Regions from separate parts of the Limnohabitans sp. 2KL-3 genome, predicted to be linked through region 3. Evidence: predicted binding sites of a transcription regulator. Region 3 holds the regulator's gene; each other region holds the start of a gene.
The links. The regulator sigma-54, encoded in region 3, starts transcription at its own class of promoters, with help from an activator protein. The targets are predictions, from matches to a motif close to TGGCANGNAANCTGCTTT.
Positions count from the first base shown of each region.

Region 1 (7,494 bases), on a different contig from region 3:
GGCTGCTGGTGGGCACCAACAAGCCAAAAGTGGTGCTGGACACCTGCAAGATGGGGCTCAAGTCGGTCAAGGGGTCCCAAGGCACTTTGTTCATGAGCGCGTGGCGTAACACCGGCAAGGGCAGTTGGCCAATGGTGTAGCCATCGGGCAAGGCCGCTTTGAGCAAGGGCGCCACCATGGTGCCCGCTGCACCGGGCCGGTTGATGACCACGATGGTTTGGCCCAGGCGATAGCCCGCTTCTTCGGCCAGGATGCGAATGCTCAGGTCGGTGCCGCCACCCGCAGGCCAGGGCACGATGAGTTGAATGGGTTTTTGGGGCCAGGCTTGCGGCGTGCTGGCTTGGGCCAAAGGGGCACCAGCCATGCTGGCTGCACTCAGCAGCCAATGTCGTCGGGTCCAGGTGGGAGGCGCAAAAAAACCATGTGTCATGTGCCAATTTAAGCAAATTGCACGCCAAGAGTTCGCTGGCTTTGACCTGAAGCCCAAAGCCAGCATGGGGTGAAAGGGGCGGTGGTCGCGGTCCGCGCACAAGCAGGGTTCAGCTTTTGGTGTCCATTTTTGTCAGCCCGTGCAGGCACAGCTCTTGCAAAATAGCGCTTGCAAATGCGCAGTGTGTCAAAACGGAACACCTGCATCCCCCCAAAAAACAGGAGACACCCCATGAAACCATCTCGCACCCCGATTGCACGCGGCCTGACGGCCTGCACCTTGGCCGTGGCACTGGCCTGGTCTTGGGCGGGCCAAGCCCTTGCCCAAAGCGTTTATGTGTCCTCGGAAAAAGACAACAAAGTGCTGGTGTTCGACGCCGCGGGCAAGCTGCAGTCCAAGATCGATGTGTGCAAACGCCCGCGCCACATGATGTTCAGCAAAGACCAGACCAAAATTTATGTCTGCTGCGGCGACAGCAACCAGCTGGGTGTGGTGGACCGCGCCAGTGGCAAGATGGTCGATACCGTGCCCTTGGGCGACAGCCCTGAAATTTTTGACCTGAGCCCGGATGGCAAAGTGGCCTATGTCTCGATTGAAGACGACAGCGTGCTCGCCGCCTATGACCTGAGCACCAAAAAACAGCTCTTCGAAGTCAAAACCGGGGGAGAGCCCGAGGGGGTGATGCTTTCTCGCGATGGCAAATTCGCCTACGTCACCTCGGAAGAAGCCAACGTGGTCCATCTGATTGACCTGAGCAGCAAAAAAATCGTCAAAGACATCAAAGTCGGCAACCGCCCACGGCGCTTTGCCGCCTCGCCCGATGGCAGCGAAATCTGGGTCAGCAATGAGCTGAGCGCGAATGTGTCGGTGATCGACGCCAAGACCCACACCGTCAAGGGCACCGTGGCTTTTGAGATCAAAGGCATGCGCGCCAGCGACATCACCCCGGTGGGCGTGCTCATGACCCGCGACGGCAAGACCGCCTGGGTCAGTTTGGGCAAAGCCAACCATGTGGCGGAGGTCGATGTGGCCACGCGCAAAGTGCGCCGCACCGTTCTGGCGGGCAAGCGGGCCTGGGGCCTGGCCCTGAGCCAAGATGAAAAGCAGTTGTATGTGACCAATGGCTTGTCCGATGACATGACCTTGGTGGACACCCAGGCGGGCAAAGCCATCCGTACCGTGGCCGTGGGCCGCGTGCCCCACACCCCGCTGGTGAGCCCATGACGCTCTGCCCCGATGGCCGCAGCGGGGCCTGCACACGCCAGGCGCGAGCACGTTTGGCCCCAGGGTTTTTGCAGCCCATGCTGGCTGCAAAGGCCTTGACCGCCCTGGGCCTGCTGGCCGTGGGCCTGAGTGCAGCACCCGTGGCGCAGGCGGCCACCCACTCGGTGGCCTTGGTGTCTTTGGACGACGACGCCCGTTACCAAAGCCGCCGTCTGGAGCGCCGTTACCCGGGTCATCCCGCCGGGCGCTTGCTGCCAGCGGCGCAGTTGGGGGCCAGCGATGCCGAAGTCGGTTTGCGTGCGGCCGGACATTCGATCAAAGTGATCGAAGCCACGGCCAGCAGTGCCGCCGATCTGGGCAAGGTTTTGCAACAACTCAAAACCGACCGCGTGGCGTATTGGGTGCTGGATCTGCCCGAAGCCCAGTTTGCCCAAGCCGTGCAGGCCGCAGGCAGCAGTGCCTTGTTGTTCAACGCCAGCGCTGGCGCCGATGCGCTGCGGGGCAGCCAGTGCGCGGCCATGCTGTTTCACAGCTACCCCAGTCAGGCCATGTTCAGCGATGCGCTGGCCCAGTACTTGGCTGCGCGTTCTTGGCGCAACGCGCTGGTGCTGCAAGGCCCCGAAGCGGCCGACCAGTTGCAAGGCCAGGCCTGGCAACGGGCGGCCAAGCGCTATGGCATCAAAACGGTGGACACCAAGGCCTTCAAGCTCTCGGGCGATCCGCGAGAGCGCGATCTGTCCAACACCCGCTTGCTCACCAACGACCGCAACCACGATGTGGTGGCGGTGATGGACGCCGATGGCGAGTTTGCCCGCACGCTGCCCTACGCCACGCAGCAGCCCCGCCCGGTGGTGGGGGCCAATGGTTTGGTGGCCTTGGCCTGGCACACCCAGTGGGAACGCAACGGCGGCCCGCAGGTCAACCGACGCTTTGCGCGGCTGGCCCAGCGGCCCATGGTCGGCCAAGACTGGGCCGCCTGGGTGGCCGTCAAGTCCATCGCGGCCCTGGTCAGCGATCACAGCAAAGCCGCCTTGCCCGAACAAGCCCGCTTGCTGCGCAGCGGCCAGGTGTTTGTGGACGGGGCCAAAGGGCCACGCCTTTCTTACCGTGCTTGGGACGGGCAGTTGCGTCAGCCCCTGTTTTTGAGCCATGTGGATGGTGTGGCGGGCACTGCGCCGCTGGACGGCGTGTTGCACCCGATTGAAGTGATGGACACCCTGGGTGTCGATGAAAAAGAAAGCCCATGCAAAGCCAAACCTTGAACGTGCAGCCCCCGCAAAGCCCACCCGGCAAAGGCCTGCATTTGCTGCGGGCCTTGCGGGCCGTGGTCGGGCGCGAGATCCACAAATTTTTGCGCCAACCCGCACGCCTGGCCTCGGCCCTGGTGCGGCCGCTGCTGTGGTTCGTGGTGTTTGCCACGGGTTTTCAGAACGTGTTTGGCGTGTCCATCATCCCGCCGTATGAGACCTACATCGAATACAAGGTCTACATGCTGCCGGGCTTGCTGGGCATGATCGCGTTGTTCAACGGCATGCAAAGCTCGCTGTCTCTGGTGTATGACCGCGAGATGGGGCTCATGCGTTTGCTGCTCACCGCACCCCTGAACCGCGCCTGGTTGCTGGCCTTCAAGCTGCTGGCGGGCACCAGTTTGTCCGTGCTGCAAATGGTGGTTTTTTTGGGCGTGGCCTGGGTGTTGGGGGTCGATGTCGCCCCGCTGCACGCCTTGCTGGCGCTGCCGGCCATGGTGCTGGCCGCCGTGCTCATGGCCGCGATGGGGCTGGTCTTGTCGGTGTATGTGCGGCAGCTGGAAAATTTTGCGGGTGCCATGAACTTCGTGATTTTCCCCATGTTCTTCATCAGCTCGGCCCTCTACCCCTTGTGGAAATTCGAAGAAGCCGGGGCCGTGTGGCTTTACCAATTGGCGCTGTTCAACCCCTTCACACAAGCGGTGGAGACGATGCGCTTTGCCTTGCAAGGGCAAACCTACGCCACCGGCTGGCTGGTGGGCGTGCTGGGCACGCTGTTCTTTTTTGCGTTGGCGGTGCGTGGCTATGACCCGCAGCGTGGCGCGATGCGCCAACGCGGCGCGGCTTGAAAAACCCCTGGAGCTGAGATGCACACACTTTTGACGCGCCGTCGCGCCCTGGCTGGTTTGGGTGCGTCGCTGACCGCCACCGCCTGGGCTCAGTCGGCAGACCCGACCGGGGGAGACCCCTTGGGTTCCATGCAGTGGCCAGTGGTGATTAAAAAGTACATCGGCACTGCGCCCTGGCGCTTCACCGACGAGGTGGTGGTCAAAGGCCCCGAGTTCGCCGAAGACGCCATGAACGTGCCGGTGTTCGTCGATGCGCGGGCACTGGCGCGCTCAGCCGGGCCGATTGACCGGATTCGGCTGGTGGCTGACCGCAACCCGATCCAGCACATTCTGGACTTTGAACCCCTGGACAGCTGGCCGGTGTTGGCGTTTCGCTTTCGCATGGAGCAAGGCTCACCCGTGCGGGCCTTGGTGCGCACACGCGATGGGCGCTGGCATGTGGGCCAGACCTGGGTGAATGCGTCGGGCGGTGGCTGCACCGTGCCGGGCATCACGCGGGCCGACGGCTCCTGGAGCCGCACGCTGGGCCAGGTGCAGGCGCGGGTCTTTCGCAACGTGCTCGAAGGCGGCACGCGCTTGCGCCTGCGCGTCATGCACCCCATGGACACGGGTTTGGTGGCGGGTATCCCGAGCTTTCACATCGAACACCTGGAGTTGCGCGACCCGCAAGACCAAGCCGTTTGGCGGCTGGCTTTGCACGAACCGGTGTCTGAAAACCCGCTGCTGACGCTGGAGCTGGGCGACACTTTGCGGGGGCCGTGGCAGCTGAGCGGGCGCGACAACAACGGCAACCGCATCCAGGCGCAGGTGAAAGCATGAGGGCGGCCCAGCTGCGCCGGGCCTGTGTGGGGCTGTTGGCCTGCCTGAGCGCTCAGGTCTGGGCAGTCGATGCGGCCCGGCTCGATTACCAATTGCAGCCCCGGCAAATTGCCCCGGACACCTGGGTGATCGAGGGGGCGGTCGAAGACTTCAGCCGCGCCAATGGCTGCAACATCATCAACACCGGCTTTGTCAGCACGGCGGCGGGCACGCTGGTGCTCAACACCGGGCCTTCGCGCCTGTATGGCGAACAGCAAAAGGCGGCACTTGAGCGGGTGAAGGCGCAGCCGGTCAAGCAGGTGGTCAGCCTCAATTTGCACCCTGATTATTTTTTGGGCAACCAAGCCTGGGGCGATGTGCCCACCGCCGCCTTGCCCGGCAGCCGAGCCGGCATGCAGGCCGAGGGCAAGGCCTACGAAGACAATCTGTACCGCCTGTGTGGCGACTGGATGCGGGGCACCGAGTTTCGGCCCTCGCGCCAAGACATTCAGCCCGGGCGCTTCGATTGGGGCGGTCACGCCATGGAATGGGTGCGCTTGCAAGGCCACACCGATGATGATTTGGTGCTGATTGACCACAGCACCGGTGTGCTGTTTGCCGGGGGGCTGGTGTTTGCCGAGCGTGTGCCCACGCTGCCGCACGCCCATTTGCCCCGCTGGATCGCCAGCTTGCAGCGCATCCGCGAATGGATCACTCAGGGCCGCGTCAAAACCGTGGTGCCCAGCCACGGCCCGGTGCACACCGGCACCCACGGCGTGGACCAGACCCTGGACTGGCTGCAGTGGTTGCACGCGCGCATGCAGACCAGCGCCGCGCAAGGGCTGGACCTGTCAGAGGTGTTGCGCTTGCCCATTCCTGAGCGTTTTGCCCGGTGGGCAGCCTTGCGGGCCGAGTACGCACGCAACCTGACCACGCTGTACCCGCGCTATGAGACTGAACAGTTTTCAATGCAGACTGCTCCGACTGCACATTCAAAGTGATCCAAAACTGAACATTCAGGTGTGCCCAAGTTGTTCAGCGGTCGGCGGGCGCACATTGAATCCCGTGATTTCTAAGGGTTATTCCGGACATTTTGGGGGTGAACGTCGTGTTCTGAGGGTGGCACGGTAATTGCCAAAGAACAACACGGCACATGCCAGCCCAGTCTGATGGATTGGCAAGTCGTTCATTTTCTTCAACGCTCTGACCCCTTCTTTCAACAGGAGACACCACTGTGAAACTCAAACTTTTAAGCTTGCTCGTCATGATGGCCGCCGCACAAGCGGGCGCCCAAGTCACCAACGACATGATCACCAAGGACGCCGCTACGACCAACGACGTTTTGTCCTCGGGTCTGGGCACACACGGTCAGCGTTATTCGCCGCTCACCGATGTGAACGCCAAGAGCATCAGCAAACTGGTGCCCGTGTGGTCCATGTCATTCGGCGGTGAAAAGCAGCGCGGTCAGCAATCGCAACCCCTGGTCCATGGCGGCAAGATGTTCGTCACGGCCTCTTACTCGCGCATCTTTGCGGTCGACGCCAAGACCGGCAAAAAGCTCTGGAAGTACGAGCACCGCCTGCCCGAAGGCATCATGCCTTGCTGCGACGTGATCAACCGTGGCGCAGCCTTGTTTGACAACCTGGTCATCTTCGGCACCCTGGACGCCCAATTGGTGGCCCTGGACCAAAACACCGGCAAAGTGGTGTGGCGCGAGAAGATCGACGACTACTCTGCAGGCTACAGCTACACCGCTGCGCCCTTGATTGCCGATGGCTTGCTCTTGACTGGCGTGTCGGGTGGTGAATTCGGTGTGGTGGGTCGTGTGGAAGCGCGTGACCCCAAGACCGGCAAGATGGTCTGGTCCCGTCCTGTGGTTGAAGGCCACATGGGTTACAAAGATGGCAAGGAAAACGGCATCACCGGTACGACCAACGCCACTTGGCCAGGCGACACCTGGAAGACCGGCGGTGCATCCACCTGGATGGGCGGCACTTTCAACGCCAAAACCGGCTTGGCCTATTTCGGCACCGGCAACCCCGGCCCTTGGAACAGCCACCTGCGCAAGGGTGACAACCTGTACTCCACTTCTACCGTGGCCATTGACGTCAAGTCCGGCCAGATCAAGTGGCATTACCAGAACACCCCCAACGACGGCTGGGACTATGACGGCACCAACGAGTTTGTGCTGTTCGACATGGACGGCAAACTCATGGGCGGCAAAGCCGACCGCAACGGTTACTTCTATGTGAACGACGCCACCACCGGCAAACTGGAAAATGCCTTCCCGTTTGTCACCAAAACCACCTGGGCCAATGGCATTGACTTGAAGACAGGTCGTCCCAACTTTGTGCCTGAAAACCGTCCTGGCGACCCCACTGGCGCAGGTGGCGATGGTCAAAAAGGCAAAGCCGTTTTTGCAGCCCCAGGTTTCCTGGGCGGCAAAAACCAGATGCCCATGGCCTACAGCCCCAAGACCAAATTGTTCTATGTGCCTTCCAACGAATGGGGCATGGAAATCTGGAACGAGCCCGTCACCTACAAAAAAGGCGCGGCTTACCTGGGCGCTGGTTTCACCATCAAGCCTTTGTACGACGATTACATCGGCTCGCTGCGTGCTGTGAACCCCAAGACCGGCAAGATCGAGTGGGAAGTCAAGAACGAAGCGCCTCTGTGGGGCGGTGTGTTGGTGGCTGGTGACTTGGTGTTCTGGGGCACGCCTGAAGGCTACCTGAAGGCCGCTGACGCCAAGACCGGCAAAGTGGTGTGGCAGTTCCAAACCGGCTCGGGCATCGTGGCGCCTCCCATCACCTGGAAAGAAGGCAACGACCAGTACGTGTCCGTGGTCTCTGGCTGGGGTGGTGCGGTTCCGCTGTGGGGCGGTGAAGTGGCCAAGAAGGTCAACTTCCTCGAACAAGGCGGGTCTGTCTGGACCTTCAAGATGATG
Region 1 covers NZ_CXON01000001.1:214,636-222,129, reverse strand. The annotation lists gene AMM41_RS00995 (tripartite tricarboxylate transporter substrate binding protein) at 1-364, opposite strand, end outside; gene AMM41_RS00985 (PQQ-dependent catabolism-associated beta-propeller protein) at 662-1,654, shown strand; gene AMM41_RS00980 (type 1 periplasmic-binding domain-containing protein) at 1,651-2,916, shown strand; gene AMM41_RS00975 (ABC transporter permease) at 2,898-3,749, shown strand; gene AMM41_RS00970 (quinoprotein dehydrogenase-associated SoxYZ-like carrier) at 3,768-4,568, shown strand; gene AMM41_RS00965 (quinoprotein relay system zinc metallohydrolase 1) at 4,565-5,548, shown strand; gene AMM41_RS00960 (PQQ-dependent methanol/ethanol family dehydrogenase) at 5,782-7,494, shown strand, end outside.
Region 1: a site for sigma-54 is predicted at 5,668-5,685, ahead of AMM41_RS00960 (PQQ-dependent methanol/ethanol family dehydrogenase). Genes of this name have one in related genera too.

Region 2 (7,494 bases), on a different contig from region 3:
CCAAACGAATGGGTGCGGGCGACTGGGCATGGGCACCGACCCCACACAGCGAGACCACACAGGCCAGCAATGCGCGACGCAAGAAAAAAGGGAATGAATACATGGCAACAGGGGCGCAGGACCGTGACCCGGCCCTGGCAAGCAAAGGGCGGGAGTTTAACCAGTCAGCGCACAGGCCATGGGGTTAACCCGCATTCCAGCAGGGCTTGTTTCGGCAGATTCAGGGGCGCTTCAAGAACCGGCGAGCTCGTGCAAAGGCCAACGCGGTTTCACATCGAAGCTGTAACGCGCCTCGGCCGTTTGCGCCCCGGCTTGCAAACGCATGGCGGCGGCCATGGCGATCATGGCCCCGTTGTCGGTGCACAGGTGCAACTCGGGGTAGTGCACGCGCACCTGGGCCTTGGCGCAGGCGGCATTCAGTTGCGCCCGCAGTTCGCGGTTGGCCCCCACGCCACCGGCCACGACCAGGCGCTTCATGCCGCTGGTTTTGAGGGCCGTCATCGACTTTTTCACCAACACCTCGACAATCGCCGCCTGGGTCGATGCGGCCAGGTCGGCCCGCTCGTGTGCGCCTTCGGTGTGAGCGGCAGGGCCGATTTTTTGGCTCTGCGTGAGCACTGCTGTTTTCAGGCCCGCAAAGGAAAAGTCCAAATCGCCGCTGTGCAGCAGCGGGCGCGGCAACTTGTAGGCTGCCGGGTTGCCCTGCTCGGCCAGGCGCGACAGGCCCGGGCCACCGGGGTAAGGCAGGCCCATGAGCTTGGCCGACTTGTCAAAGGCTTCGCCTGCGGCGTCGTCAATCGTCTCGCCCAGCAGCTCGTAGCGGCCTACGGCGTCCACCCGCATCAGCTGCGTGTGGCCGCCCGACACCAGCAATGCGATGAAGGGAAACTCGGGCGGGTCGGCACTCAAAAAAGGCGAGAGCAAATGCCCCTCCAAATGGTGCACGCCCAACACCGGCTTGCCCAAAGACGCAGCCAGCGCACAGGCCACGCCCGACCCCACCAAGAGCGCCCCGGCCAGTCCCGGCCCGCGGGTGTAGGCCACCACGTCGATGTCGGCCAAAGTGGCCCCCGCCTCGGCCAGCACTTGGCGCGTGAGCGGCAAGACCCGCCGAATGTGGTCGCGGCTGGCCAGTTCGGGCACCACGCCGCCATAGGCCTGGTGCATCTCGATTTGGCTGTAAAGCGCGTGCGACAACAAACGCGGCATGGCGCTGCCCGTGGTTTCCACCAAGGCCACACCGGTTTCGTCGCAAGAAGATTCGATACCCAAAATTTTCATAGCAGCGAGTTTAAGCGGGGCATGGCTCACCGCAGGGGGCTTGGCGATAATCCTTGTGGGAGCGACGCCCTGGTCGCGAGGGTGCCTTGGCATACGCCATTCGACGCGAATCCATCGCGAATCCATCGCGACGGGGGCGTCGCTCCCACAAATTCACCCCATTCCAACACCTCACCATGACCACAATCCGACTGATTTCTTCCATGGCCACCAAGGCCTTACTGGCCGACTTGGTGGCGCTGTACACCGCACAAGCGCCTGATGTTCAGGTGCTGGTCGAGTCGGTGGGCGGTGTGGCTGCGGCCCAACGCGTGCAGGCGGGCGAAGCCTTTGACTGCGTCATGCTGGCCAGCGATGCCATCGACAAATTGGTCGCCAGCGACCATGTGCAGGCGGGCAGCCGGGTGGACCTGGTGCAATCGAGCGTGGCCGTGGCGGTGCCAGCAGGGGCTCCAGCGCCCGACATTTCCAGCGAAGCCGCGCTCAAGGCGGCCATCCTCTCGGCCCGCACGCTGGGCTACTCCACCGGGCCCAGCGGTGTGCAACTGGCCAAGCAGTTCGAGGTTTGGGGCATTGCCGACCAGATCAAAGACCGCATGGTGCAAGCCCAACCTGGCGTGCCCGTGGGGCAGCTGATCGCGCAAGGCGAAGTGGCGCTGGGCTTTCAGCAACTGAGCGAAATGCTGGGCGTGCCCGGCATCACCATCGTGGGCGGCCTGCCACCGGGGGTGGAGATCATCACCACGTTTTCAGGCAGTGTGGCGGCGACCAGCCTGCAAGCACAGGCGGTGCAGGCCATGCTGGCGTTTTGGGCATCGGCCGCTTGTGCCGACACCAAGGTGCGGCACGGGATGGTGGCGGCCTGAAGCGGCCTGTTCCATCGTTGGTGGCACCCAAGCACGGCATGGGTACCCCGTTTCAACAATCCGGCGCGTTTCTTGCTCAGGTCTGCCCATGCAGGAAGCCTTGAGAATCGTCGTCATCATTTCAGACCCGGCCTTGGTGGCCGAGGGGGATGAGCAGGCACAGGCCATTGAAGAGCGCTCGCGGCTGCTGCGCATCGGACTGCTGCAAGCGGGTTACAACCTGGTGGCCACTTTGCCCGCCGATGTGTTTTTGACCGAGCGCCTGGCCCAGTTACAAGCCGACATGGTCATTGTGGATGCCGAAAGCGATGCCCGCGATGCACTGGAGCATGTGGTCATGGCCACGCGCGACGAGCGTCGCCCCATCGTGATGTTCACCAATGACAGCGACACCCGGCCCATGAACGAGGCCGTGGCCGCAGGCGTGACGGCCTACATCGTGGCCGGGCTGGCACCCGAGCGCATTCACCCGATCCTGACAGTGGCCATGGCCCGCTTCAAGCATGAGCAGGCTTTGCTGGCCGAGCTGAACAACGCCCGTGGCGAGTTGCAAGACCGCAAGTTGATCGACCGCGCCAAGGGCTTGCTGATGCAGCGCCAGGCCTTAAGCGAACCCGAGGCTTATGCCCGTTTGCGCAAGGCGGCCATGAACAAGGGCGTGAAGCTGGCCGACATCGCGCAGCAGATGATTGAGATGGCTGAACTGCTGGGCTGAAGCAGCACAGCCAGATTTTTTGTAGGCGTGAGCATTGCTCTCGGCACAGTTTTTTGTAGGTCGACGGCTTCAGCCCCGACATTCCGGCTGCGCCAAAGCACGCCATGTCGGAGCTAAAGCTACCGACCTACCAACATGCCCTCATACCGCCGCCCACGCATTCAGGCACCGACGATGTGCGCCGGCACCACCAAGGTGCACTTCAGGGCACCAAATCTGAGGAACTCATGCACGCCACCCCAGGAAAACCCTGGCACGCGGCTTGCAATAGCTGAAGCAAGACCAACGAAGGTCAAACGTGACAACACCCAAGGGCGGGTGAAGTCACACCGGACAAAGGCGTCCCCATGCGTTCACGCACTGCACTGCAGGCGTAGACGACATGAGGACGCCTTTTTTGTTTTTTCAAAACCTCTCCAGGAGTTTCGCCATGACCGACATTCTGAAAACCAGCTTCAACCGCCGCACCGTGTTGCAGGCCGCCGCCGTGGGCGCGGCTGGCGTGTCGCCGGCCCTGCGCTCCATGGTCTATGCCGCGGGGTCTGACGCCCCAGAGAAAAAGGAAGTCAAGATTGGCTTCATTCCCCTGACCGATTGCGCCAGTGTGGTCATGGCCTCGGTGCTGGGCCTGGACGTCAAGCACGGCGTCAAGTTTGTGCTGAGCAAAGAAGCCAGCTGGGCCGGGGTGCGCGACAAGCTGGTCAACGGCGAACTCGACTTTGCCCATGTGCTGTACGGCTTGGTCTATGGCGTGCACCTCGGTCTGTCGGGCCCCAAAAAAGACATGGCCGTGCTGATGAACCTGAACCACAACGGCCAGGCCATCACGCTGTCCAAAAAGCTGGCCGACAAGGGTGCTGTGGATGGCGCAGGGCTGGCCAAGCTGATGCAAAGCGACAAACGCGAGTACACCTTTGCACAGACCTTCCCCACCGGCACCCACGCCATGTGGTTGTACTACTGGCTGGCCAGCTACGGCATCAACCCCATGAAAGACGCCAAGGTCATCACCGTGCCGCCCCCCCAAATGGTGGCCAATATGCGCGTGGGCAATATGGACGGCTTTTGTGTGGGCGAACCCTGGAACCACCGCGCCATCATGGACGGCATCGGGGTGACAGCCGCCACCACGCAGGACATCTGGAAAGACCACCCTGAAAAAGTGCTGGGCACCACCGCTGAGTTCGTCAAAAAATACCCCAACACCGCCCGCGCGGTGACGGCCGCCATCATCGAGGCCGGCCAGTGGATCGACGCCAGCTTGCAAAACAAGCTCAAGATGGCCGAAACCGTGGCCGACAAATCGTATGTGAACACCAGCGTGGACGCCATCAACCAGCGCATTTTGGGCCGCTACCAAAACGGCATGGGCAAGACGTGGGACGACCCCAACCACATGAAGTTCTACAACGAGGGCACTGTGAATTTCCCTTACCTGTCCGACGGCATGTGGTTCCTGACCCAACACAAGCGCTGGGGCTTGCTCAAAGACCACCCCGACTACCTGGGCGTGGCCAAGCAGATCAACCAGATCGCACTCTACAAAGACGCCGCCACCGCTGCCAAGGCGCCTGTGCCCAAGAGCGAGATGCGCAGCCACAAAGGCATCGATGGCGTGATCTGGGACGCCAAGGACCCGAAAAAGTACGCCGACGGTTTCAAAGTCAAAGCCTGAAGGACAACACCATGGTCAGCGCCGTTTTCCATTCACCGACCAGGGGGCAATCTGCCCCTGAAAAGCTGGTGCCCCCGACCCCTGCAGAGGTCGCCGCCGCCACCGCTGCAGCCGCCGTGCAAATGCAACGCGCCCGCCAGTGGCACAACTTCTGGATGGCGGTGTTGCCGCCGCTCATGGGTCTGGGCCTCTTGATCGGGCTGTGGTCGCTGGTGTCCATCACCACCAAAGGCAGCATCCCCAGCCCTTACGAAACCGGCGTGCAGGCGATCGAGATCTTCAGCGACCCGTTTTACCGCAAGGGCCCCAATGACCAGGGCGTGGGCTGGAACGTGCTGATGTCGCTCGAGCGCGTGGCCGTGGGCTTTGGTCTGGCGGCGCTGGTCGGCATTCCGGCGGGCTTTGTGATTGGGCGCTTCACCTTCCTCTCGCGCATGTTCAACCCGCTCATCAGCTTGCTGCGTCCGGTCTCGCCACTGGCTTGGCTGCCCATCGGTTTGCTGGTGTTCAAAGGGGCCAACCCGGCCGCCATCTGGACGATTTTCATCTGCTCCATCTGGCCCATGATCATCAACACCGCCGTGGGGGTGCAGCGCGTGCCGCAGGATTATTTGAACGTGGCCCGGGTGCTCAACCTGTCGGAATGGAAGATCGCCACCACCATCTTGTTCCCCGCTGTGCTGCCTTACATGCTGACCGGTGTGCGCCTGGCCGTGGGCACCGCATGGCTGGTCATCGTGGCAGCCGAGATGCTGACAGGTGGCGTGGGCATTGGCTTTTGGGTCTGGGACGAGTGGAACAACCTCAACGTCAAGAACATCATCATCGCTATTTTTGTGATTGGCGGCGTGGGCTTGATCCTGGAATACGCCCTGATCCGCATCGCCACCGCCTTCACTTTTGAGGATGTCAAATCATGAACAGCGACAGCAAGTACATCCAAATTCAAAGCGTGGAGCAGACCTTCAAAACCAACAAGGGTTTGTTTCCGGCACTGCGAGACATCCACCTGGACATCGCCAAAGGCGAGTTCGTGGCCTTGATTGGCCACTCGGGCTGCGGCAAGTCCACCTTGCTCAACCTGATCGCCGGGCTGACCACCCCCACGGCCGGTGTGCTGCTGTGCGCCAACCGCGAGATTGCAGGCCCCGGCCCCGAGCGTGCGGTGGTGTTCCAGAACCATTCACTGCTGCCCTGGCTCACCTGCTTTGACAACGTGCACCTGGGCATCGAGCGGGTGTTTGGCAAAGCCGAAACCAAGGCCCAGTTGCGAGCCCGCACCGACGCGGCGCTGGCCATGGTGGGCCTGAGTCACGCCGCGCAAAAGCGCCCCGGCGAAATCTCGGGCGGCATGAAGCAACGCGTGGGCATTGCCCGTGCCCTGGCCATGGAGCCCAAAGTGCTCTTGATGGACGAGCCCTTTGGCGCTCTGGACGCGCTGACCCGCGCCAAGCTGCAAGACGAATTGCTCGAGATTGTGGCCCGCACCCAAAGCACCGTGGTCATGGTCACCCACGACGTGGACGAGGCCGTGCTGCTGTCCGACAAGATCGTGATGATGACCAACGGACCTGCCGCCACGATTGGCGAGGTGCTGAGTGTGGACTTGCCACGCCCGCGCCATCGCGTGGAACTGGCCGAAAGCGCCGAGTACCAGCGCTACCGCAAAGCGGTGATCGACTTCCTCTACACGCGCCAGGCGCATGTGGAAAAAACCGCTTAAGGAGAAGACCATGGACATGCGTACCCCATTCACATCCGGTGCCAAAGAAAAAATGAAACTGGTCATGGTCGGCAACGGCATGGCCGGGGTTCGGGCCATCGAAGAGCTGCTGAAACTCGCGCCCGACCTGTACGACATCACCGTGTTCGGCGCCGAGCCGCACCCCAACTACAACCGCATCCTGCTGTCACCCGTGCTGGCCGGTGAGCAAACGCTGGACGAAATCGTGCTCAACGACTGGGCTTGGTACAACGACAACGGCATCACGCTGCATGCGGGTTGGAAGGTCACGGCGGTGGACCGCCTCCAACGCACCGTGAGCGCCGAAAACGCCACTGGCGAAAAAATCGCCACGCCCTATGACCGCCTGGTGATCGCCACCGGCTCCAACCCTTTCATCCTGCCTCTGCCCGGCAAAGACCTGCAAGGCGTGCTGGCGTACCGCGACATTGCCGACACGCAGGCCATGATCGACGCGGCCACGCAGTACAAACACGCGGTCGTCATCGGCGGCGGCCTGCTGGGCCTGGAAGCGGCCAACGGCCTGATGAAACGCGGCATGCAGGTCACGGTGGTGCATGTGAGCGATTGGCTGATGGAGCGCCAGCTCGACAAGGTGGCCGCGCAGATGCTGCAGGCTTCTCTCGAAGCACGCGGCATGCAGTTCCGCATGAGCGCACAAACCGCCGCGCTGGTGGGCAATGACACCGGCCGCGTGAGCAAAGTCGAATTCAAGGATGGCACCCATGTGCCCGCCGATCTGGTGGTCATGGCCGTGGGCATCCGACCCAACACCGCGCTGGCCGAAAGCATGGGCCTGCATGTGAACCGCGGCATCGTGGTGAGCGACACACTGCAAACCGTGACCGACCCGCGCATCTGGGCGGTGGGCGAATGCGCCGCGCACAGAGGCATTGCCTACGGTCTGGTGGCTCCGCTGTTCGAACAAGGCAAAGTGCTGGCCAATCACCTGGCCGAATTCGGCATTGGCCGCTACACCGGGTCACTCACTTCGACCAAACTCAAGGTCACCGGCATCGACTTGTTCAGCGCGGGCGACTTCATGGGCAGCCCGGAGTGCGAAGAAATCGTCATGAGCGACCCGGCCGGCGGTGTCTACAAAAAGCTGGTGCTCAAGGGAGACCAGCTGGTGGGTGCCTGCCTGTATGGCGACACGGTGGACGGCAGCTGGTATTTCAAGCTGCTGCGTGATGGCCGCAGCGTGGCCGACATC
Region 2 covers NZ_CXON01000023.1:44,028-51,521, forward strand. The annotation lists gene AMM41_RS19215 (branched-chain amino acid ABC transporter substrate-binding protein) at 1-103, opposite strand, end outside; gene tsaD (tRNA (adenosine(37)-N6)-threonylcarbamoyltransferase complex transferase subunit TsaD) at 232-1,281, opposite strand; gene AMM41_RS19225 (substrate-binding domain-containing protein) at 1,458-2,147, shown strand; gene AMM41_RS19230 (ANTAR domain-containing response regulator) at 2,236-2,862, shown strand; gene AMM41_RS19235 (CmpA/NrtA family ABC transporter substrate-binding protein) at 3,293-4,537, shown strand; gene ntrB (nitrate ABC transporter permease) at 4,549-5,457, shown strand; gene AMM41_RS19245 (ABC transporter ATP-binding protein) at 5,454-6,260, shown strand; gene nirB (nitrite reductase large subunit NirB) at 6,271-7,494, shown strand, end outside.
Region 2: a site for sigma-54 is predicted at 3,114-3,131, ahead of AMM41_RS19235 (CmpA/NrtA family ABC transporter substrate-binding protein). Genes of this name have one in related genera too.

Region 3 (7,494 bases):
CCGCTGGGCTCTGGGTGCCGTCGCCAGGCACGCGCTTCAAGCTGCCTTTGATCATGTCAAAGCGAAACAGACGGCATTCGATGGGGCCGTTCCACATGGGCACGCGGCGCGATTCTTTCAAGCGCATTTTGCTGGGCAGCTTCAGGTCGGGCGTGAGCATCCAGGCGCTCCAACCGCTGTAGTTTTTCTTCCAGTGGCTGGCCAGTTGGGCAAAGAAGTCGCCTCCGTCGTCGGTCTGAGCAGTCTCGCGGTGGTGGCTTGGGGCGGCTGCTCTGGAGCTTGCCAGCGCACCAGGCTGGAAGTTCTCGCGCCCGCGCCCGGCCACACCCGCTGCGGCAATGCGTTCGCCATAGGGCGGGTTGAGCAGCATGACGCCGGGCGTCTCGCTGGGGGGCATGCGTTGCAGCGCATCACCACCTCGGAACTCGATCACGCCGGACACGCCAGCACGCTCGGCATTGCGCTCCGAAAAGTCGACCATGCGGAAGGCCACATCGCTTCCAAAGACGGGCGCGGTGGGTTCGTGTTCCAGGTCACGGGCTTCTTCGATCAGGCCTTGCCAGACGTGGTTCTGGAAGGGCAGCAATTTCTCGAAGCCAAAGCGGCGTTGCAAACCTGGGGCGATGCCGCAGGCGATTTGCGCCGCTTCGATCGGGATGGTGCCGCTGCCGCAGCAGGGGTCGTACAGGGGCACGGTGGCGTCCCAGCCGCTGGCCGCGATCATGGCGGCGGCCAGGGTTTCTTTCAAAGGCGCATCGCCCTTGTCGGTGCGCCAGCCGCGCTTGAACAGCGGCTCGCCCGAGGTGTCGATGTAGAGCGTGGCCGTTTCGGGGGTCAGGTGCGCGTAGATGCGCACGTCGGGCCAGCTGGTGTCGACGCTGGGACGCTCGCCGCGCTTGGCGCGAAAGCGGTCGGCTACCGCGTCTTTGATTTTGAGCGCCGCAAAGTTCAGGCTGGTCAGTGGGCTGTGCTGCGCCGTGATGTCGATCTTGAAGGTTTGCTTGGGCGTGAACCAGATTTCCCAAGCCACTTCGCTGGCTGCGCGGTACAGGTCGTTTTCGTTGCGGTAATCGGTGACCGACAGCTGCACCAGCACGCGCTGGGTCAGGCGGCTGTGCAGGTTGATGCGCAGGGCGTCGCGCCACGAGGCGCGGGCCATCACGCCGCCGCGCCCGGTCATCAGGTCGTGGCCCGTGAGGCCGGTGATGGCGTGGACCTCGTCGGCCAAAAAGCCCTCAACGCCAGCGGCGCAGGGCATGAACAGGTTCAATGAATTCACGGGGAAAGTCTTCTCAAAGGGTTTTGCGCAGGTTGGCGGGCGCGATCTTCAGGGCTTCGCGGTACTTGGCCACCGTGCGACGTGCGCAGTCGATGCCTTGCTCTTTCAGCATCTCGGAAATTTGGTTGTCCGACAGGGGTTTGGCGGGTTTTTCAGCCGCAACAAACTGCTTGATGAGCGCCCGCACGGCGGTGCTCGACGCGGCGCTGCCGCTGTCGGTGCCCAGGCCCGAGCCAAAGAAATACTTCAACTCAAACGTGCCTTGCGGCGTGGACATGTATTTGGCCGTGGTCACACGGCTGATGGTGGACTCGTGCATGCCCAGCTCGTCGGCAATTTCGCGCAGCACCAGTGGGCGCATGGCCAGAGCGCCGTGCGTCAAAAAGTTCTTTTGTCGCTCGACGATGGCGGTGGACACGCGCAAGATGGTGTCAAAGCGCTGCTGGATGTTCTTGATGAACCAGCGGGCTTCTTGCAGACGTTGCTGCAAGCCCGCGTGGCTGTCGCCCTTGCCGCCGCGCAGGGCGTTGGCATAGATGTCGTGTACACGCAGCTTGGGCATCACGTCGGGGTTGAGCTGGATTCGAAATTTGGGTGTGCCGGTTTTGCTGGTGTTGACCACCAGCACATCGGGAATGATGATGTTGCGCTCGGCCTGCACAAAGGGCCGGCCCGGTTTGGGTTCAAGCCGGGCAATGAAGGGAATGGCGGCTTTGACCACGGCTTCGCTCAAGCCACAGGCCAGCGCCAAACGCTTGTAGTCGCGCTTGGCCAGCATGTCCAGCGGCTGGGCGCAGATGGCCAGTGCCGCTTGGGCCACTTCGTCGTCGGGGGAGTCCTGCAGACAGGCTTTGACCTGGATGCGCAGGCATTCGGCCAAGTCGCGTGCACCCACGCCCACGGGTTCGAGCGATTGCAGCAAGCCCAGCGCCACCGTGAATCGGTGCACCAGCTCGTCGATTTGTTCAAGGTCGTCAGTGCCGGCCAGGCTGGCGGCCAGTTCGGGCAGGGTGTCGGTCAGGTAGCCATCGTCGTTGAGCGACTCGATCAAAAAGCGCAGCGCAGCGCGGTCAATCTCGGACAAGCGCAACGACAAGGCCTGGCGGTGCAAAAAGTCGGTCAGAGAGCCGCTGCTGCCGGCCAGGTCGATGGCGTCGGCGGTTTCTTCGCCGTTGTTTTGGCGTGGGGTGGCGTCGCCGCCCCATTCGCTGTCGTCGGGGCGCATGTCCACGCTGCCGTCGCCGTCCCAGCTTTCGGCCACATCGGTCACGGCTTCGTCACGGGCTTCGTTGGCGTTGTCCTCGCTGCTGCTGGCGCTGCTGGCGCTTTCGCTCACGCGGTCGCCCAAACTGACGTGGGTGTCGGCCTGGTCCAGACCAAAGGCTTCGGCAGGCGCTTCTTCCTCGGTGCGTTCAAGAAACGGGTTCTCGTCCAGCATCTGGTCCACCTCTTGCGACAGCTCCAGCGTGGACAGTTGCAGCAGGCGGATCGATTGTTGCAGCTGGGGCGTGAGCGCCAAGTGCTGGGACATGCGCAGCGACAGGCCGGGCTTCATGGCTGTGCTTTCGTGTCAAGGCGTTGGGATGGGTGCATCACATGCGGAAGTGTTCGCCCAGGTACACCCGGCGCACATCGGCATTGGCCACGATTTCCTCGGGTGTGCCTTCGGCCAGCACGCGGCCTTCACTGATGATGAACGCGTGATCGCAAATGCCCAGGGTCTCGCGCACATTGTGGTCGGTGATGAGCACGCCAATGCCGCGTTGCTTGAGGAAGGCGATGATGCGCTGGATCTCGATCACGGCGATCGGGTCGATGCCGGCAAAAGGCTCATCCAGCAAAATAAAGCGCGGGTCGGTGGCCAAGGCGCGGGCAATTTCGACGCGGCGGCGCTCGCCGCCCGACAGCGCCACCGAGGGGGAGTCGCGCAGGTGGTCCACCCGCAAATCGGCCAGCAGTTCGCTCAGGCGTTTTTCGATTTCGGCATGGGCCAAAGGGCGGCCTTGGCCATCGGTTTGCAGCTCAAGAATGGCCCGCACGTTGTCGGCCACGGACAGTTTTCTAAAAATCGAGGCTTCTTGTGGCAAATAAGACAAGCCCATGCGTGAGCGCTTGTGAATCGGCATGCGCGTGACGTCTTGCCCATCGATCAGAATTTGCCCCCCGTCGGCGCTGACCAAGCCCACGATCATGTAAAACGAAGTGGTTTTGCCTGCGCCATTGGGGCCCAGCAAACCGACCACTTCACCTTTGTCGACTTGCACCGACACGTCGTGCACCACTTTGCGACTGCCGTAAGCTTTTTTGAGGTGCCGGGCTTCCAGGCGGCTGGTGAACGGGGCCTGGCTCATGGTTTGGATGGCGTGGCAAGGCCAGGGCTGTTGCGCAAAACGGGACGCGGTGCGGTCTGGGCTGGAGCGGCCGCAGGGGCCGATGGGTTTTGACGAGGCGTCAAGGTGGCCCGCACACGCTGGTCCCGGGCGTTCGGGCTGTCTTGTGTCCGGCCATCCACCTGAATCACTTCGGTGGTGTTGTTGAACACAATGGTTTGCCCCTGAATTTGGTCTGCCACCACGGTGCCACGAAGCATGCGCACTTCGGCGCGTTTGACCAGGGTGACCACATCGGCTTGGTTGTCATAGGTGAGGGTTTCGGCCTCGCCTTCGGTGAATTCCTCCAGACCTTCGCGTTTTTGACGAAAGAACACCCGTTCATTGGGGGCCGCCCACAAGCGGGCCACTTGTTTGCCTTGGCTGTCTTGCTGAACTTCCATGCGGTCGGCCCGCAACACCAGGGTGCCTTTGGTGGCGACCACTTGGCCGTTGAATTGCGTCAGTTGTTTGTTGTCGTCGTGCCGCATGCTGTCGGCTTCAATGTGCATGGGCTTGTCGCGGTCAGCTTTCTCAGCCCATGCAGGCAGGCTCAACCCGCCCAGGCCCATGAGCATGGCGCTCAAGACGACGGTCAAAAAAGGGGTGTGGAATGTGGAGGGCATGAATCTTGCTGGACAATCGTTCGATTGTAGGCCCAAGCCTTGACGATCGGCTGCCAGCACGCCCGTGGCCCAAGAAAAACCCGGGATGGATGCTGTGCGAGCACCCATCCTCAGGCTGGGGGCGGCCTCAGCGTGCCGTGCGGGTTTGGGCGATGAGGGATTCGGCCACCTTCAGGGCGCGGTCCATGCTGCCAGCCAAGGTGCCATCAACGTAATAGCGACCCGCTACGCCCAAAGAGGGCACGCCTTCGATTTTGAAGTCGTTTTGCAGTTGCACCGCCCGTTTGCATTTGGTCGCCACGCCAAATGATTTGTAAATTTCATTGAACTTGGCTTTGTCGATGCCTTGCTTTTCAATCCAGGACAGCACCGCCGCGTCGGTGTTCAGCATGAGTTTTTCGCCGTGGATGGCGGTGAACACGCGCACATGCATTTTTTCAACCAAATCCATGGCCTCGAGCGTGAAGTAAAGGCGTTGTTGCGGGGCGAAGTCTTCGCGAAAGGCCACTGGAATGCGACGCACGGCCACGTCTTTGGGGGCATTTTTTGCCCATTGCGCAAATTGGGGCTCAAAAGCGTTGCAGTGAGGGCAGCTGTACCAGAAGAATTCAAGCACTTCAATTTTGCCGGCACCCGCATCGGTGGCCAATGGCTTGTCGAGCGTGATGTAGTCCTTGCCCGATTTGAAAGCTTGCTGCGCCCAGGCAGGCAAGCTGCCCAAGAACGCGGCTGTGGACAGCAAGGCGGTGGAAAAAAAGCGACGTTTCATCAAGGCTCCTTGGGTTTCAGCGACCCTTTGGGCGCTGGTGTTCATGTCATGTCAACGCTGCAATCGCACAAGCGTGTTGTCAATGCCGTTGGCATCCATTTTGGCCCGTGCGCGTTCTGCAGCATTTTTGTCTTCAAAAGGCCCCATCCGGACGCGGTAAACGATGCGTCCGCCTTGATCGCGCTCAGACACTTTGGCATCCATGCCCAACATGGCGAGTTTGGCTTTTTGCGCATCGGCGTCGGCACTGGTGCGGTAGGCCCCGGCCTGGACCAAGTAGTCAAAAGGTTCATTGGCACTGGCTTTGGTGACGGGGGTGCTCAAGGTGGTTTTGGCTTTGGCCAGATCACCCAGGGGGTCGGCAGTCACGGCGGCAGGGCGGGGCTCGGCTTTGGGCGTGTCTGCGGGAGCTTTGTCGGCAGGTTTTTCGGCCAGCTTGTCTTTGGGCTGGTCGTCCACCACAGGTGCTTTGGTTTCAGGCAGGGGCGCAATCTCTTCGGCGGCTTTGGGCTGCAACACGCTGTTGGGGTTCCAGTCCTTGTTTTTGCGCGTTTCCTGCACGTCCTGGTCGCTGGTGCGTGGTTGGTTTTTGTTGGAAAACGGTGTGGGCACCTTGGTCACGTAAATGGCCACAGCCATGGCCACGGACAAGCCCAGGACCAATCCGATGATGAAACCCAGAAAAGTACCGCCGCGTTGAGATTGAGCAATCATGGCAAATCCATTCACATTTTTTGGGGGGCAGACACGCCCAAAACCTTCAAACCATTGCGCAGCACCTGAGCGGTGGCCGCCACCAGTGCCAGACGTGCTTTTTTAACCGCTTCGTCGTCGACCAAAATGCGCTCGGCGTCGTAGTAGCTGTGGTACTGCGAGGCCAGGTCGCGCAAATAGAAGGTCACGTCGTGCGGCGCGAAGTCGTTGGCGGCCGAGGTCAACATCTCGGGGTACTTGGCCAGGGCCAGCATCAGCGCGTGGGCTTGCGGGCTTTGCAGGGCCGAAAGGTCGGCGTGCGTCAGGCTGGCGGTGTCACCACCGTCTTTTTCTTTCCAGGCTGCCAGCACCGAGCAGATGCGGGCGTGGGCGTATTGCACGTAGTACACCGGGTTGTCGTTGTTTTGCGCCAGCGCCAGGTCGATGTCGAAGATGTATTCGGTGTCGGGCTTGCGCGAGAGCAAAAAGAACCGCACCGCGTCTTTGCTGGTCCACTCGATCAGGTCGCGCAGGGTGACGTAGCTGCCCGCACGCTTGGAGATCTTGACCTCTTCACCGCCGCGCATCACGCGCACCATGGTGTGCAGCACGTAGTCGGGATAGCCCTCGGGAATGCCCACGTTGGCCGCTTGCAAGCCCGCACGCACGCGGGCAATGGTGCCGTGGTGGTCGGTGCCCTGGATGTTCACCACGCGCGAAAAGCCTCGCTCCCATTTGGCGATGTGGTACGCCACATCGGGCACAAAGTAGGTGTAGGTGCCGTCGCCCTTGCGCATGACGCGGTCTTTGTCGTCGCCGTAATCGGTCGATTTGAGCCACAGGGCACCGTCTTGTTCGTAGGTTTTGCCTGCGTCCTTGAGTTTTTGCACGGCGGCGTCGACCTTGCCGCTGGTGTACAGGCTCGACTCCAGGTAGTAGTTGTCAAAGCGCACGTCAAATGCCTTCAAGTCCAGGTCTTGTTCGCGGCGCAAATAGGCCACGGCGAACTCGCGCATGCCGTCCAGGTCGTTCACATTGCCGCTGGCCGTGCAGCTGCGGTCGTCGGACTGCACGGTTTTGCCCGCTAGAAAGTCGTTGGCAATGTCCTGGATGTAGTCGCCGTTGTAGAAAGCCTTGCTTTCGGGGTTGTCGGGGTCGGTGGGCCAAGTGGCATCACCGGGTTTGACGCCCTGCGCCCGCATGTGCGTGCTCTTGGCCAGCGTGCCAATCTGCACGCCTGCGTCGTTGTAGTAGAACTCGCGGTAGACCTGCTGGCCTTGTGTGGCCAGCAAGTTGCAGATGGCGTCGCCCAGTGCGGCCTGGCGGCCGTGGCCCACATGCAGTGGGCCTGTGGGGTTGGCCGAAACGAATTCGACCAGCACCTTGCCCGCTTGTGCGGGCTGCTGACCAAAGCAGTCGGCCGCTTGCAAGACTTCGTGCACCACGGCTTGTTTGGCGGTGTCTTTGAGGCGGATGTTGATGAAGCCCGGCCCCGCCAGCTCGATGGCGTCCACCCAACGCTCAAAGGCGGGGGTGGTCAGCAAGGCGGCTCGCAGCGTTTCACCCAGTTGCCGGGGGTTTTGTTTGAGGGCCTTGGCCAGCTGCATGGCAGCGGTGCAGGCCAGGTCGCCGTGGGCGGCGACCTTGGGGGATTCAAAGGCCGCCCGTGCGCCTGCGCCGGGTTGGAGTTTGTCGAGCTCAGTGGCCAAGGCCGCGAGCAAATGTTGTTTGGCAGAAAGCATAGGGCGCGATTTTACG
Region 3 covers NZ_CXON01000004.1:274,902-282,395, reverse strand. The annotation lists gene AMM41_RS08375 (THUMP domain-containing class I SAM-dependent RNA methyltransferase) at 1-1,279, opposite strand, end outside; gene AMM41_RS08370 (RNA polymerase factor sigma-54) at 1,293-2,834, opposite strand; gene lptB (LPS export ABC transporter ATP-binding protein) at 2,872-3,630, opposite strand; gene lptA (lipopolysaccharide transport periplasmic protein LptA) at 3,627-4,274, opposite strand; gene AMM41_RS08355 (thiol:disulfide interchange protein DsbA/DsbL) at 4,402-5,043, opposite strand; gene AMM41_RS08350 (SPOR domain-containing protein) at 5,095-5,757, opposite strand; gene argS (arginine--tRNA ligase) at 5,769-7,478, opposite strand.